DNA from 2 places in the Sphingopyxis sp. 113P3 genome. Region 1 is predicted to be linked to the other one. Evidence: riboswitches for the same ligand, from Rfam matches in the RefSeq annotation. Region 1 holds a riboswitch; the other holds the start of a gene.
What was found. A riboswitch is a leader RNA that binds a small molecule or an ion and turns the genes downstream of it on or off. The one in region 1 is predicted to bind cobalamin.

Region 1 (7,811 bases):
CGGATTCTCGCGTTCAAGAAATGCGCGAACATCGGTCTGGCCCAGTGTCGCGTCGTGATAAAGGTCGAACAGATGCGGCGGTACGCTGCCTGAAAGGTGCGCAAAGGCACCCATATGGTCCAGCGTCGCGGCCAGTTCTGCCCCCCCGCGAAAGCCGTGCCGCATCATGCCCGCCACCCAGCCTGGGTGCGCCGCGCGGGCGCGGACCACGCGGGCGATCTCTTCGGTCAGGGTGCGCGCAACGGTGCGCCCCGGATCGCGATTGTCGAGGTGGTAGAGCGCCGCCGAACCACCGATCAGCGCCTTGGCAGCGGCAAAGCCCGCCTCGTGCGCGGCATAATCGGCGGCCAGCAGCAGATCGGTTTCGGGCAAGTCCTGAAGATGGACAAAGGCGTCCGCTCCTTCAACACGCTGGCGCAGGCCGTCAGGATCGGCAAAGGTTCCGATCGCATCGGAGGCTGCGTCAAACGCATGGTCCGATGCCGCCAGCCATGCCTCACCAGCAGCGCGCCGGGCCGCTTCAGTATAGACCTCGGCTGCATCGCCAAGACCCAGTCCATAGCTGCCGGGGGCCGGGCCATAGACGCGCGGTGCCGCAGCCTGCCCTGCAAACGGGTTCCAGTCCGCCGGTTCATCGCACAAACACAGCGCGCGCACCGCTTGGCCAAACAGTATCGGCAGCGCAGGAAAGGCATCGCGGAACAGGCCGGAAATCCGCAACGTCACATCGATACGCGGCCGGTCCAGCAGCGCCAGCGGCAGGATTTCGATGCCTGTTACCCGTTCGGACGCGGTGTCCCACAGCGGCTTTGCGCCCAGCAGGTGCAGCGCCATGGCGAATTCCTCGCCCGCCGTGCGCATCGTGGCCGATCCCCACAGATCGACCACCAGCCCGCGCGGATAATCGCCGTGATCCTGCAGATGCCGCCGGATCAGCTCCTCTGCCAGTGTCACCCCTTGGGCATGGGCCGCGCGTGAAGGCACGGCGCGCGGGTCTATCGCATAAAGGTTTCGCCCGGTTGGCAGCACATCGCTGCGCCCGCGAAAGGGGGAGCCGGAGGGACCGGGCGGAACGCGGCGTCCGTCGAGTGCCGCCAGCAATCCGGCCCGCTCGGCTGCGCCCTGATCTCCCCGCCCGAACACATGCAGCCCGTCACCGAACTGGCTGTCCTTTACATCGCAAACGAAGCGGTCGATCCGGGTGATCGCCTCGACCAGCGTGGCCGCGTCATCAAGGCCCAGTTCCGCCTCAAGTCCCAGCACGCGCGCTTCGTCGCGGATGTTCACTTGCAGACGGTCGCGGCGGGCCGGGTCCAGCCCGCCAGCGTTGGAGAATTCATCCAGCAGCGCCTCGATCCGGGCCAGCCCCGCACCGCTTTGCGTTTGCACCAGTGGCGGGGGAACGTGCCCGATCGTAACCGCGCTGATCCGGCGCTTGGCCTGCGCCGCTTCGCCGGGATCGTTGACGATGAACGGATAGATCACCGGCATCGCGCCGGTCAGCGCCTCGGGCCAGCAAGCATCGGACAGCGCGACTGATTTGCCCGGCAGCCATTCCAGTGTGCCATGTGCGCCGATATGCACCAGCGCGTCCACGCTTCGCTGGCGCAGCCACAGGTAGAACGCCACATAGCCATGGCGCGGGCAGCGGGACAGGTCGTGATAGTCGCCGTCGCGATGGGCGCGTTCGCCGCGTTCGGGCTGCAAGGCTACCAGCGCGTTGCCGATGGGCAGCGCGGCAAAACGGAACGCGCCATCGGCGGCGGCAGCATCGGCTTCCGGCTCGCCCCATGCGGCGAAAAGTTCAGCGCGCAGGGTATCGGGCAGTGCTGCCAAAGCCTTGCGGTACTCTGCCATCGGCCAGTGCTGATGTGTGCATTGAAGGAGCGCTGCCAGTCCGGCCTGCGCGTCAGTGGCATATCCCGCCTCGGCCAGATCGGCCAGGATCGCCTCGGCAGAAGCCAGCGCATCCAGCCCCACGGCGTGGGCCATCTGGTATGTCTTGCCGGGATAAGTAGACAGGACCAGCGCAACCCGCCGTTCTGCAACCGGCGTTTGGGCAAGTGCGATCCAGCCCGCCACCCGCGCGGTGATCGCCCCAACCCGGCCTGCATCGGCGCGATGGATGGTGCGGGCAAAGCCAAGCGCGGGATCGCGCGTCCCCGCCTCCTTGAAGCTGGCGACGCCTGCAAACACCCGCCCGTCAATTTCGGGCAAGACCACGTGCATGGCAAGGTCTGCCGGGGAAAGCCCGCGCGAAGCCGCTGCCCATCCCGCGCGCCCGGACGTGGCCAGCGCCAGCTGAAACACGGGAACGCCCGCGCCATCAAGCGGGGTGGCGCCGTCATCGCCCCGCGCGGAAAAAGCGGTAGCGTTGATGATCGCTGCCGGGCCAAGCCCGCGCACCCAGCGGTCCACCTGTTCGCGCACCTGCGGGGCTTTCAGCGAGGGGACGAAGATCGACAATGCATCGAAACCGCGCTGCTCGAACGCGGTATGCAGGGCGGCAAATGGGTCCAGATCGTGGGCGGTCAGGTAAGAACGATAGAACACGATCAGGACCAGCGGCCTTGCGGGATCGCGCGCAAAGGCTTCAAGATCGATCACGCCCCGGCCGGGATGCCAGCCTCCCGCCATCAGCAGCGGATCGAATGTCCGGGCGGGGGCATCAATCAGCCCCGCCAGCTGCGACAGCGCGGCAAGCGCCGCCTGCGCCGCCCTTGCACCGCCAGCATCGCACCACTGCGCAAGTTCGCGCAACGCGGTCACCGGCACGGTCGAGGCCGCATCCAGCCGCGCATCCTCAAAGCCGTCGCCGGGCAGCACGGCCAGCACGATCCCGCGCGACCGGGCCAGCGCCTCGACCTGTTGCAGCCCGTAGCTCCAATAGGGCGTGCCGCCGATCAGCCGGATCAGGATCGCCTTTGCGCCCGACAGCGTCCGCTCGGCATACGTGTCGACCGACAGCGGATGCATCAGCGCCGCCAGATTGGCGAGCCGCAGCGAAGGAAATGTCGCATCGTCTGCACGGGCCTGATGCCATGCCGCCGCGAACGCCCCCAGATCGCTGTCCGAAAAGGACAGGACCACAAGATCCGCGGGCTCTTGCCCCAGATCCTGCGGGACGGCGGTTTCCTCCATCCCGTGCGTTTCGCGGAAAATGACGTGCATGGCCCGCGCCTTACGCCAGCAGCACCGCGCGAATGGCATCGGCGTCGACGTGATCGTGCTCGGCAATGGCGACCAGCGTGGTGCGGCGCGGCTCGTCAGGGCGCCACGGGCGATCGTACTGGTGCCGCACCCGCGCGCCCACCGCCTGCACCAGCAGCCGCATCGGCTTTCCCGCAACGGCGGCATAGCCCTTTACGCGCAGGATATGGTGATCGCGGGCCAGCGTCTCGATCCGCGCGACCAGCGCCGCCGGATCGGCGATCTCGCCCCATTCGATAACGGTGCTGTCAAAGTCGTCGTGTTCGTGATCATCCTCACCATCATGGTGCGATGGGCGCGCGGCGATGTCGTCCTCGGCTGCGGCATCAAGCCCCAGGATCACACGCGGATCGACCACGCCTTCGGTCAGTTCTATCACCGGAACCGGGCGACTAAGCTCTGCCGCAATGATCGCGCGCGCGGCGGCTACGCCTTGGGGTCCGGCCAGATCGACCTTGGTCAGCAGGATCATGTCGGCGCAGGCCAGCTGATCCTCGAACACTTCCGACAGCGGCGTCTCGTGATCGATGCTCGGATCGGCGGCGCGCTGGGCGTCAAGCGCTGCCACATCGGGCGCGAACCGGCCTGCCGCGACCGCTTCGGCATCGGCCAGCGCCAGCACGCCGTCCACGGTGATCCGGCTGCGGATCGCAGGCCAGTCGAACGCCTTGAGCAGCGGCTTTGGCAACGCCAGACCCGATGTCTCGATCAGGATGTGATCGGGGCGCGGATCAAGCGCCAGCAGCTTTTCCACCGTCGGGATGAAATCGTCCGCCACGGTGCAGCAGATGCAGCCATTGGCCAGCTCTACGATGTTTTCCGCCGGGCAATCAGGAATGGCGCAGGACTGCAGAATCTCGCCATCCACACCCAGCGAACCGAATTCGTTGACCACCACGGCCAGCCTGCGGCCACCGGCATTGTGGATCAGGTGGCTGATGAGCGTGGTTTTCCCCGCGCCCAGAAAGCCCGTGATGATGGTGACCGGCACCTTGGACAGGGACGCCTTGGACAGGTCTGGCATAGTAACTTCCCCGCGCGCCAGAGCGAGACACGGCGGGGCTTGCCGGACAAGTCCGGTCGGCGCGCGACGACGGGCGGGCGCGACAAAGCACCCGTAACCACGCAACCCGTGCAGCCCCAGCCACACAGCTTCGTCGCTCAGACGGAGAGTTACCGTGCCGTGACCATCCCCTGGATCAGGCAAGAGCGACCGGTGCGCCGGCAGGTCTCCTGGCTCGCGGGTCACAGCTTGATGCACGCCTTCCCAGACTTGGCGCTTGCGCGCTGCCCAGTGGCTGCTCCTGAATTCAGGAGCATGTGCATCGCGCTATCCGCTTACAGTTGCAGGGACAGCCACGGATTTGGGAGCACGCTCCCGCACCGCATTCCCGATTAAGCCCCTTGCGGGGCACCGGCGCGATCATTGAAGGGCGGGTTACCCCGATCCTTCACCGCGCGCTCTAGACGAAAATGCCAGCCAAGCCAATTGATGATGTTGCTTCACGCAACGTGGACGGTCAGGCACCGACCGAAACCTCGATTTCATCGAACCGCTTCCATCGATAGATCGCGTAACTCGCCAGCCAGCAGAACACGAAAAGACCGATGATGGCGAAGCCCAGACCATTGAAATTTTCACCCAGTTCAATGGCGATCCGCCATGGCGCACCCGTAAGGGCCAGCTTGTCGCCAATCAGGGCCAGCGTTTCGATTCCACCAATGACAATCGCCACGATGGCCGAGATCAGGGTGATGGTGATGTTGTAGTAGAGCTTGCGGATCGGCTTCACGAAGGCCCATTCATAAGCGCCCAGCATCACCACGCCGTCCGCCGTATCGATGAGGGCCATACCGACCGCGAACAGGGCGGGCAGGACCAGGATTGTCCCGATCGACAGGCCATCGGCGGCCTGGCTGGCCGACATGCCCAGAATGGCAACTTCGGTTGCTGTATCGAACCCAAGCCCGAACAGAAACCCCAGCGGGGCCATATGCCAGCTTTTGTTCACGAGGCGGAACATCGGCCTGAACAGTCTGGAAAGCAGACCGCGCCCACCCAATAGCAGATCAAGATCGTCCTCGGCATAGCTGCCGCCTGCACGAACATGGGCAAAAGTCCGCCAGACAGAGCGCAGGATGACCAGGTTCATGCCGGCGATCGTGAACAGGAAAAGCGCGGAAATCACGGTTGCAATCACGCCACCGATTTCCTTGAAGGCGCCGAACTGCGACAGCGCGCTGGCCGTCACCGCAATGATGATCGATGCTATGGCAATGATTCCGGAATGCCCGATCGCGAACCAGAATCCGACCGAAACCGGGCGCTGCCCGTCCTGCATCAGCTTGCGGGTCACATTGTCAATCGCCGCAATATGATCGGCATCAACCGCGTGACGCAGGCCCAGCCCCCAGGCAAGCACAGCGGTGCCGAGCATTAACGGCTGTGCATGAAACAGGCTGAATGCCCAGACCCAGACCCCAATGTTGGCGGCGATCAATCCGGCAAACAAGGCACCAATTCGTCGGCGCAGAGACAGGGATGGCAGTGACTTCGTGAGGTGCATGATTGGCTCGGCGATTGAGGAATATACAAACGAAGGATGGCGCCGCAGACGTGCTGCAGCGCCGCCCATCAAGGGATTTCGCTAGAAATTGACCTTTGCGCCAATCCTCACAGTTCGAGGCTCGACCACGCGGCTCAACCGGCCTTCCACCGGAGCACCTGCATCGAAGGCGGGGATGTAGGACTCGTAATAATAGGCGATGTCCTTGTCCCGGCTGTCGAAGATGTTCAGCACTTCTCCAAATATCTCGACCTTCTTGCCCTTCCACGCGGCCCGGGCATTCATGACGGTGCTGCCTCGATCCCGGACACTGTTGTCCTCGACAAGCGGAGAAGGTCCAAGGTGGCGCACCCGAATGCTGGCTTCCCAGGGATCAAGAATGATGGCGGCACCGGCTGAAGCCGCGTTCTCAAATGCATTGGGGATGTGATCGCCATTGTCGAAGCGCGCATGGCTGGCGGTATAGTTTCCATCAAGCGCAAGCCAAGGGAACGGCCGCCAGAAGGCGACGATTTCATAGCCATGACGCCCACTGGCACCCGACGGTTCAACAGCATTGGAATCGCCAATGAAACGAAGTTCGCTGCCGACATGCAGCCACCAGTAAGTCGCGGTTAACGTGACCCCGGAGAATTGAATGCGTCCTCCCAGTTCCTTGCCGATGCCGCGAACCAGAACGGGAACAGGCGTGTCCCTGTTGACCGCACCCCGAACATCGTTGGAATGGAATCCACGGCCCCAGTTGGCGTAGAGTTCAAGATGCGGCGTAACCTGATAGGCGATTGACGCCTTGGGAGAGAGAATCGACGCTGAGCCACTGCCTTCGCCCAGCGACGCCGCAACAGAATCTCGTGCACGCACGGAATAGTGATAATAGTCCCCGCGAAGACCACCTGTCACACGCAGTCCCGCCAAGGGTTTCCAAGCGACTTCGCCGTAGAGCGCGGAAGACAATTCCCCGACCCGAAAGTGCCCGAGAGATTCAAGAAATGCGCGGGCAGCCGTTCGATCGACACCAACATTCCCGACGGCGTCGTATCTGTTTTCGGTGCCAAGGCTCACAGCCAGACTGTCAGCGATTTCCCAATGTTTTTGTGCGGACAGCCCGAGGACCCAACGCCGGTCGAACTGCTTGATCTGCGCGCTTGTGCCATCCGGATCGGTGTAAGTGGGGTTCGAGAACATCGACCAGTCGTAAAACTGGGCATAGACATTGGCGCGCCATGTCGGTTGCTTGACCGCGATGTTAGCCACCAGGCGCGTCGTCTCACCCCGCGCGGAAGGATCTGGAGAGCAGAACACATCCGCACACAACGCCGTGCCGATAATGCGCTCGGGGATTTGCTCGGTTGGGTGCCATGTCGCCCGGTAGGCATGGAGAGATGCCTCCAATGTGCCCGCACCGGTCGGCATGCTATATTTCGCGAACCCCGAGTAATGGCGCAGACGTTCAGGTTCCTGCCACGGTCCGTCATAGGCCTTGGCCTGGGCGACAAGCGTGAGGTCTCCGCCGCCCAGGTCGTGCAATGTTCCACCCGCAGCGACGCGGCGCCAACCATATGAACCAGTCTCGGCCGATGCCCATGGCCGGTCATAACCCTTGATGGTCGTCATATAGGCTGCTCCCGCCAGAGCGAAATCACCGCCATCGGCGCGGTAGGGCCCTTTACGAAAATCCTCCCGGCCCACGATCTCCGGAATGAGGCCGTTGAGGTCGAGATAGCCATGACCATGTCCGTGGGTACGAAAGTTCATCTGCACATCATCGATATAGGTACTGAAGTCAGACCCATGGTCGAGGTTGAAACCGCGCAGGAAATACTGGTTGGCTTTGCCGCTCCCAGAATGCTGGGCTGCAACCAGCCCGGGCACCGCTTCCAGCAGTTCGGCCACGCGGAGAAGAGGCCGCACGAGGAGATCGGCCCCTCCGACGCTTCCTTCGCTCGCTGATTTGGCAGTGCCGATCATGGCCTCACCGCGACCGAAAACCACAATGTCGTTACCCGCCACGACTGCATCCGCGCTTGTTTGCGA
Region 2 (7,811 bases), on a different replicon from region 1:
CCCGCCAAAACGCGCGCGCGGACCGATGTCGACGGGCAGCGTATAGTCGCCCCCGCCCGTCGCCCCGTCGAGGAGAATGTCGCGCTGGCCGATCTTCGCAAAAGGATAGCCCTCTTCGGGGAGCTTGAGTGCGAGCGCGGCTTCGGCGCCCTGGACCCGCTCGGAAACGATCGGCTCACCGACGCTGAGCGGGAAGTTGTCGCTGATCAGCGTCGGGGGAACGGTGGGCTTCGCATCGATAGCGATGCTGGAGAAGATGTATCGCTGTCCCGGTGTCACGTCGATGACCGCGATGAGCGGCCCTCGCCGGCGCCGCGCCCGGCTCTCTCCATCCCCGCCGGCATCCTCGGTTCGCGGCGTCCGGTCGATCCGCGTTTCGACCTTGGCGTCATAATAGCCTTCGGACGCGAGGATGCGCTGAAGGAGCTCGGCGTCGGCCGACAGGCGGGCGCGGACCATCGCGCCATTTTCAGCTTTGCCATCGCCATCATAGAGCGCGGAAAGATCGCCGAAGAGGTCGGCAAGATCGACCCCCGTCGTCGCATCGGCGCCCGCAAGGCCGTTGACCTGCACCGTATATTCGATCGTACGATGCGCGTCGGCCTCCTCGGGCTCGGCGAATTCGACCGGCTCGACGTTGAAATTTTCGAGCGCAGGAAGCGGTGCGGCAAGTTCACTATCGGTGATCGGTGCGTCACCGATCGCCTCGACCGCATCCCCGTCGGCGAGCGCCGGGACCGGCGTGCCATCGACACTCGGCGGCCCGTCGCCATCGCTGCTGGCATCGGCCGCACGCTCGGCCGCCTGTCGCCGCTCAAATTCGGCAATCGATTCCAGCGGACGGTCGAGCTCGGGATCATCATCGGCGCTGATCGGCGGGATCGCATCGTCAAACTCGTCGTCGCCGATGATCGGCTCGACCTCGGGCAGGATCACGTCGGCGGGCGGCGGGGTCGGCGCCGCGATCTCGCCTGGTGCGTCCGGCGCGGGGCTTTCCTCCTGGCTTTCGGCGGCCGCAGGCGGCACCTGCTGCGCAAAAGCAGAGCCCGTCCAGCCAAACGCGAAAAGCGACGCGGACAAAATCAGTCCGTGATGGAGCCGCGGCGGGCGGACGGGTGTCAATAAGCGAGGATTTTCAGAATTTTGCATCTGTGCACAGCCGATGCGCACTTGTGGCTTGCGGCGCGGCGGGGCGCAAGGCGATTTTGCTCGAGGAAGATCGCACAAAAGCAGCATTTGCGATGAAATCCCCCTGACAGGACCGTGCGATCACCCAAGGGGTCAACGAGCCGGCGCCCGTCAGGTTCCGCAGAAGGTCGTATAGGGACCGAAGTCCTCGGGCGCAGGCCCGGCAAACTCGGCCCGGTCGGCGCGCGCGGCAAAGGGATGCTGCACCGTTTCAAGGAGGCGGAGCCACGGCGTCATATCGCCCGCCTCGGCGGCGGCGAGCGCGGCCTCAACAAGGTGGTTGCGCGGGATGTAGAGCGGGTTCACCGCGTCCATCGCTTCGGCACGCTCTGCAAAATCTCCCCCTTCCTCCTCGATCCGCGCGCGCCATGCGGCGATCCATGACCCCATCGCGCCTTCACCGGGGAGCAGTGCATCGAGCGCCGCGCGGTCCCCGCGCAGAAGCCTCGAAAGCGCGCGGAAAAAGCCGGTGAAATCGGCGCCATGGCGCTCAAGCTCGGCGAACAGCTCATCGATAAGCTCAGGATCGCCACCGGCTGCCTCACCTAGCCCGAGTTTCGCGCGCATGGTGTCGAGCCAGACGCTCCGAAACCGGTCCGGTACTGCCGCGACCAGCTCCTTTGCGCGCTCGACGTCAGCGGGATCGACCGCGTGGATCGCAGGTAGCAGCGCTTCGGCGAAGCGCGCCATGTTCCAATGCATGATCTGCGGCTGGCGCCCATAGGCATAGCGGCCATGGGCGTCGATCGAACTGAACACGGTGCTCACCGAGAAGCGGTCCATGAAAGCGCATGGCCCATAATCGATCGTCTCGCCCGAGATCGCGACATTGTCGGTGTTCATTACGCCGTGGATGAAGCCAACGCTCATCCAATGAGCGACGAGCGAACATTGAAGGTCAATGACCCTCTCAAGCAGCGCAAGGTGCGCGTTCGCCGCCTCCGCGAGCTCGGGAAAGTGGCGGGCGATCGCATAGTCGGAGAGGCGGATGACATGCTCTGCTCCGAAATGCGCGGCAAAGAACTGGAAGGTGCCAACGCGGATATGGCTGCGCGCGACGCGCGTCAGCACTGCGCCGGGGTGTGCGCGCTCGCGCTGGACGCGCTCGCCCGTTGCAACCGCTGCGAGCGCGCGCGTCGTCGGCACGCCCATCGCCGCCATGGCTTCCGAGACGAGATATTCGCGCAGAACGGGACCGATTGCGGCCTTGCCGTCGCCGTTGCGCGAGAACATCGTGGGTCCTGAACCCTTGAGCTGAATGTCGAAGCGGACACCGTCAGGCGCCACGACCTCGCCAAGGAGCAGCGCGCGCCCGTCGCCGAGCTGCGGCGAGAAATGGCCGAACTGGTGTCCCGCATAGGCAAGCGCGAGCGGATCGGCGCCGGGAGGCAGCTCCGCACCTGAAAAGAGACGCGCCAGTTCGTCATCGCCGGTGCCGGTCGCGTCGATCCCGAGCCGCGCGGCAAGCGCATGGTTGAACGCCAAAAGGCGCGGGGTTGAAGGACGCGCCGCCTCGGCTGGCGCATAAAAGCCTTCCATCGTCGCGTGAAAACTATTGTCGAAGGCGATTTGCATGCCGGCTCCTGGTTGGAGCCTATGTCGAGCCTCCCATCATTGATTGCAAGTTGGCGTTGCAGCGCGAGCGTGCTTTTGCTAGCGGCCCGCCTCGTGACCTCGGGTTGCCCTTTACCGGGCATGAAAAGGGAAGTCCGGTGTGAAATCCGGCGCTGCCCCCGCAACTGTAACCGGCGAGGCGGATGCGACTATGCCACTGGGGACCATATCCCCGGGAAGGCCGCAATCCACCGGCGACCCGGAAGCCAGGAGACCTGCCAGAGCGTCGCCGTTATCTGCGCGCGGGCGGGGTGCACCGGGAGCAGGCGAGGATCCTCGCGTGACGGCAAGACCGTAACGCTGGAGGACCTGAATGAAGACCCTTGCCCATAAAACCAGTCTGTCGCTTCTCGCGCTCGCCGCAGCGTCGCCCGCGCTGGCGCACGAAGCGCCCTTCGATGACCAGTCGATTACCGTCATCGGTGCGCCGCTGGCGCTTTCCGAGACCAATGCGTCGGTGTCGATCATCGACAAGGAAGAGATTGACCGCGCCCAAAACGGCGCCGCGGCCGACCTCATCGCGCGCTTGCCCGGCGTCCATGTCACGCAGAATGGCGCGCTCGGCGGGGTGGCAAGCCTGCGCATCCGCGGCGCAGAAGACGCGCAGACGCTCGTCGTCATCGACGGAGTGCGTGTCGGCGATCCCTCATCGCCGAACGGCGCGTTCGATTTTGCCAATCTGATGCTCGGGAGCATAGACCGTATCGAGGTGCTGCGCGGCGCGAACAGCCTGCCCTGGGGCAGCCAGGCGATCGGCGGGGTGGTGTCCATCACCTCGACCGACCCCGACCTTGCAAGCGGCACTTCGGGCCGGATCGGCGCCGAATATGGTGCGCGCGATACGGTGCGCGTGAATGGGCAGCTGCGCACGGCCGCGCTCGGCGCCTCGCAGTTCGGGATCGGCGGCGGCTTTGTCCGCACCCGCGGCTTCAGCAGCGCCGCCGCCGGAACCGAGCGTGACGGCTACCGCCAATATTCGGCCAATCTCAGCAATCGCACCGAGATCGGCAGCACCCTCCTCTTCAGGGCGTTCGGACTTTATGCCGCGAGCCGCGTCGAGCTCGACGGCTTTGCCCCGCCGGCCTTTACCTTCGGTGACACGGACGAATATCAGAAGACAAGGGAACATTATGCCGCGGCGAGCCTCGAGCATCGCCCCGGCGGTAGCAGCAGCGCGGGCGGCTTTGCGCACCGGCTGCAATTCGCCTTCGCAGACGTCAATCGCGACAACTTCAATCCTGATCTCGGCGAGGCTCCCACCTTTCGCGCCCGCGGGCGCAGCGAGCGGCTGAGCTACAGCATCGACTGGGGCCTCGGCGATGTCTTTGGGAGCACGGCAGGCGACAGCCTTCGCCTGATTGCCGGGGCCGAGCGCGAATGGACGCGCGCGCTCACCGACGACGGTTTCGCGCCCGACCGGGGGCAGACCGCGACCACTGGCGGCTGGGCGATGCTCGCTGCGCGCCCGACCGGTGCATTTTCGTTGACCTTTGGCGTTCGCCGCGATGATCACCGCGATTTTGGCGGCGCGACGAGCTTTGCCGCCGACATCGGGCAAAAACTCGGGGATCATGTCCTGGTGCGCGCAAGCTACCGCGAGGGTTTCAGGGCGCCGACCTTGTTCCAGCTTTCGGACTCGGCGGGGGCCTACGGGAACCCTGAGCTCCTGCCGGAGCGCGCTAAATCCTACGAGGTCGGCGCGCGGCTGGGCGATGCGCGGCACTTTGTCGATGTCGCCTGGTATCGCCGCGACAGCCGCAACCTCATCGATTTCGTCTCCTGCCCGCCCGTCCCTGATCCCGTGCCCGCGATCTGCGCGAGTGGGAACCGGCCGTTCGGCACTTATGACAATATCAATCGTGCCCGGGCAGAGGGCGTCGAGGTCGAGGCGGGCGCAAAGCTTGGCAGCAGCTTCGCGGTGCGCGCGAACTACAGCCTGACCGTGGCAACCGACCGCACCCCGGGATCGCCGCTTGAAGGCAATCGGCTTGCGCGGCGCCCCCGGCATCTTGCCAACGCCGAGCTCGCCTGGACACCCGGCGGCGCCGCATCGGGCGCCGATCTCTCGGTCGCGGTGCGCTATGCCGGCAAGAGCTTCGATGACCGGGCGAACAACCTAACCGCTCTTATTCGTGACGATGTTGTTCTTGGGGAAGATCAATCGTTGGCGGCAGCGGGCGTTTGAGCAGGCCGAGTGCCTCCGCTGCGTCTTTCATCGCGTGGGATCGAGAGGCTTGCGGGTTTGATGGAGGGGCTCGGACGTTCAGCGGCACGGCCGCACTGGCTATGTCGGGGCGGGCCTGAGGGCGGCGGCGATGATCCGGAACAGGGCGGCGTCGGGACAGGCGGAAGCGAAGGCGACCCGGATGCGGGAGGCGGTCTCGATGACGCGTGCGGCGACTTTGAGGAGCCGCAGGCGCAGGGTCGCGAACTCAGCGTTGGCAAGCGCGGCTGCCTTGGGGATGGCCTGCTGGATGCGCCACATCAGCCAGAATGCGGCGGTGTGCAGGATCAGCCGCATCTGATTGGCGTTGGCTGATCGGCATGACGTGCGATCGCTGGCGAGCTGGGCCTTGTGCAACTTGATGAGGTTTTCGGCCTGGCCGCGGGCGCAGTAGAGTGTGTCGTAGATGTGCTCGGCCGAGCCCTGCTCGAGCGAGGTGACGACGTAGCGGATATCCATGCCGAGCGTGCTGGCCTCGATCCGGGCGACGACACGGCGCTGGCATTTCCAGCTTTTCGCCCCGTAGCGGGTCTGGGCATAATTTCGCAGGACCACGTGCTGTTCCTCGGCCCGCTTGACCGCGCAGGCATCGGCAATCTTCACGATCTGTGGATCGGCGCGCAGCACAGCGTTGGTGGGCAGGCCGAAGACATAATCGATGCCCTGTGCCTCGCAGAAGTTCATGACCTCGGGTCTGCCGTAGTGGCCGTCGCCCCGGATCGTGATGTGGGTCGTGGGCCAGTGCCTCTGGATCTGCCGCACCAGGCGACGGATATGGCCCGCGGCCTCCGCGCCGCTCGGCGTCTTGCCGGTGCGCAGCAGCATGGCGACCGGCCGCCCCGTTGCCGTGTCGTAGACGTGGATCGGCAGGAAACAGCGCTCACCGTGATGCCCGTTCCAGAACGATAACTGCTGGTAGCCGTGCACGACATCGCAGGTGTCATCGATGTCCAGCGTCACCGCCTCGGGCGGGGATGGATAACTGGCGCAGTAGATGTCGACCATCGCGGCCATCATGCGGGCCAGCTCGCGCGTGGTGGGTGCGTTTTCCCAGCGGCTCATCGTCGGTTGGCTGGCAAGGCCCGCGCCCGAACCCGGTAGCTTGCCCAGCGCCAGGCGGAAGCCGGGATCGTCACGCAGGGCGTCGAGGTCGTCGGCGTCCTCGTAGCCGCAGGCAATCGCCAGAACCCGAGCCCGCAGAATGTCATCCAGCTTGTGGACCACCCGCGAAGGATCGCGCCGATCGGCGATGCAGGTGGCCAGCTGCCTGCAGATGTCCATCTCGCGCTCGGCCTGCGCCAATAGCAGAACCCCGCCGTCCGACGTGATGCGACCGCCGTCGAAGGCAGCCGTGACTTTCTTGCGTTGGACCGCTGGGAATCGAAATGAGCTTGAGGTAACGTCGGTCATGGCGGGTGTAGCCTATGGCAATTTCTGTCCCGGAGCAGGGACGGCTTAGACACCCAATTTCTTACTTCAGAACAGAGCTTTACGCTACTCCCGCCTACCGCTCAGACACCCCTTGGTGCATAAGAGCGGCTAAGGCTCAGCGATTATATCCTGGTCGACCTCAGGGCCTCCTATCCGATTGCCGCGGGAATCGAACTCTTCGGCCGCGTCGAAAATCTCTTCGACGAGACATATCAGAATGTCGCTACGTACAACACCCCGGGCCGCTCGGCCTATGCCGGGGTGCGTTGGGGTTTCTGATGCAGCGCGTGGCGGCCCTGGCGGTGCTGGCAGTCCTTGCGGGCTGCCAGAGCCGCGCGCCGCTGCCTGCGCCCCATGGCGCCGCGAGCATCGATTTCTGCGCCGACCAGATGGTGCTCGGGCTGCTGCCCCGGCACCAGATCCGCGCCGTATCGTTCGAGGTCGACAGCGACACGAGCTTTGCAGCGCCGCGCGCGGCGGGCCTCGTGCGCCTGAGGCCACAGCTGGAGGATATCGCGCGCCTTCGGCCCGCGGTCGTCGTGCGCAGCTATGGCGGCGACGCGCGGCTCGACCGGCAGCTCGCCGCGATGGGAATCAAGGTCGTGCAGCTCGGCTTTCCGGCCTCGCTTGCCGAAAGCCGCGCCGACATGCTCCGTGTCGGGCGGGAACTGGGAGCCGAAAGAGAAGCGCGCGCCCGCGCTACGGGCTTCGAGCGCGAGCTCGCGGCCGCGCGCCGTACCCCGGCCAAGGGTACTGCGCTCTATGTCACACCCGGCGATGTGACCACGGGGCCCGGATCGCTCGTCGCCGAAGTCATCGAGGCTGCCGGATACACACCCTATCGCACGGCCCCCGGCTGGGGAAGCCTGCCGGTCGAGGATATGGTACGGCGGCCGCCCGATGCGGTCTTTCGCGCCTTTTTCGACAGTCCGCGCTATCAGCAGGATCATTGGACATCCTCGCGCCATCCGGTTGTCGCGCAGGCGACGCAGGGTGTGCGCGAGGCCGAGGTGCCGGGCGCATGGCTCGCGTGCGGGAACTGGCTGATGGGACACGCCGTGACCGAATTGGCAAAGGCAAAATGACCCGGGTCAACCTCCTGCTCGCAGCGCTGCTGCTGCTCACCGCTACGCTTGCCGTGATGGCCGGCGCGCGCGGCTTTTCGCCCGCGCTGCTTGCCGACTGGCTGAGCGGGCGCGACCCAGCAGCAGCGATCATTTTGTTCGACATCCGCATGCCCCGGATATTGGCTGCCGCCTCGGTTGGCGCGGCGCTTGGTCTATGCGGCGCGGGCCTGCAGGCGCTGACGCGCAATCCGCTCGCCGAGCCTGGCATCCTGGGCGTCTCGGCCGCG

Region 2: it holds a riboswitch for cobalamin, as region 1 does, so the genes downstream of both, LH20_RS08985 (TonB-dependent receptor plug domain-containing protein) here and cobW (cobalamin biosynthesis protein CobW) in region 1, are expected to answer to the same signal.

The regions. Positions count from the first base shown of each region.
Region 1 covers NZ_CP009453.1:32,258-40,068, forward strand. The annotation lists gene cobN (cobaltochelatase subunit CobN) at 1-3,171, opposite strand, end outside; gene cobW (cobalamin biosynthesis protein CobW) at 3,182-4,234, opposite strand; cobalamin riboswitch at 4,417-4,644, opposite strand; gene LH20_RS21615 (HoxN/HupN/NixA family nickel/cobalt transporter) at 4,731-5,777, opposite strand; gene LH20_RS21620 (TonB-dependent receptor) at 5,859-7,811, opposite strand, start outside.
Region 2 covers NZ_CP009452.1:1,850,831-1,858,641, reverse strand. The annotation lists gene LH20_RS08995 (autotransporter assembly complex protein TamA) at 1-1,026, opposite strand, end outside; gene LH20_RS08990 (protein adenylyltransferase SelO) at 1,300-2,763, opposite strand; cobalamin riboswitch at 2,849-3,039, shown strand; gene LH20_RS08985 (TonB-dependent receptor plug domain-containing protein) at 3,116-4,987, shown strand; gene LH20_RS08980 (IS1380 family transposase) at 5,087-6,436, opposite strand; gene LH20_RS08975 (ABC transporter substrate-binding protein) at 6,736-7,542, shown strand; gene LH20_RS08970 (FecCD family ABC transporter permease) at 7,539-7,811, shown strand, end outside.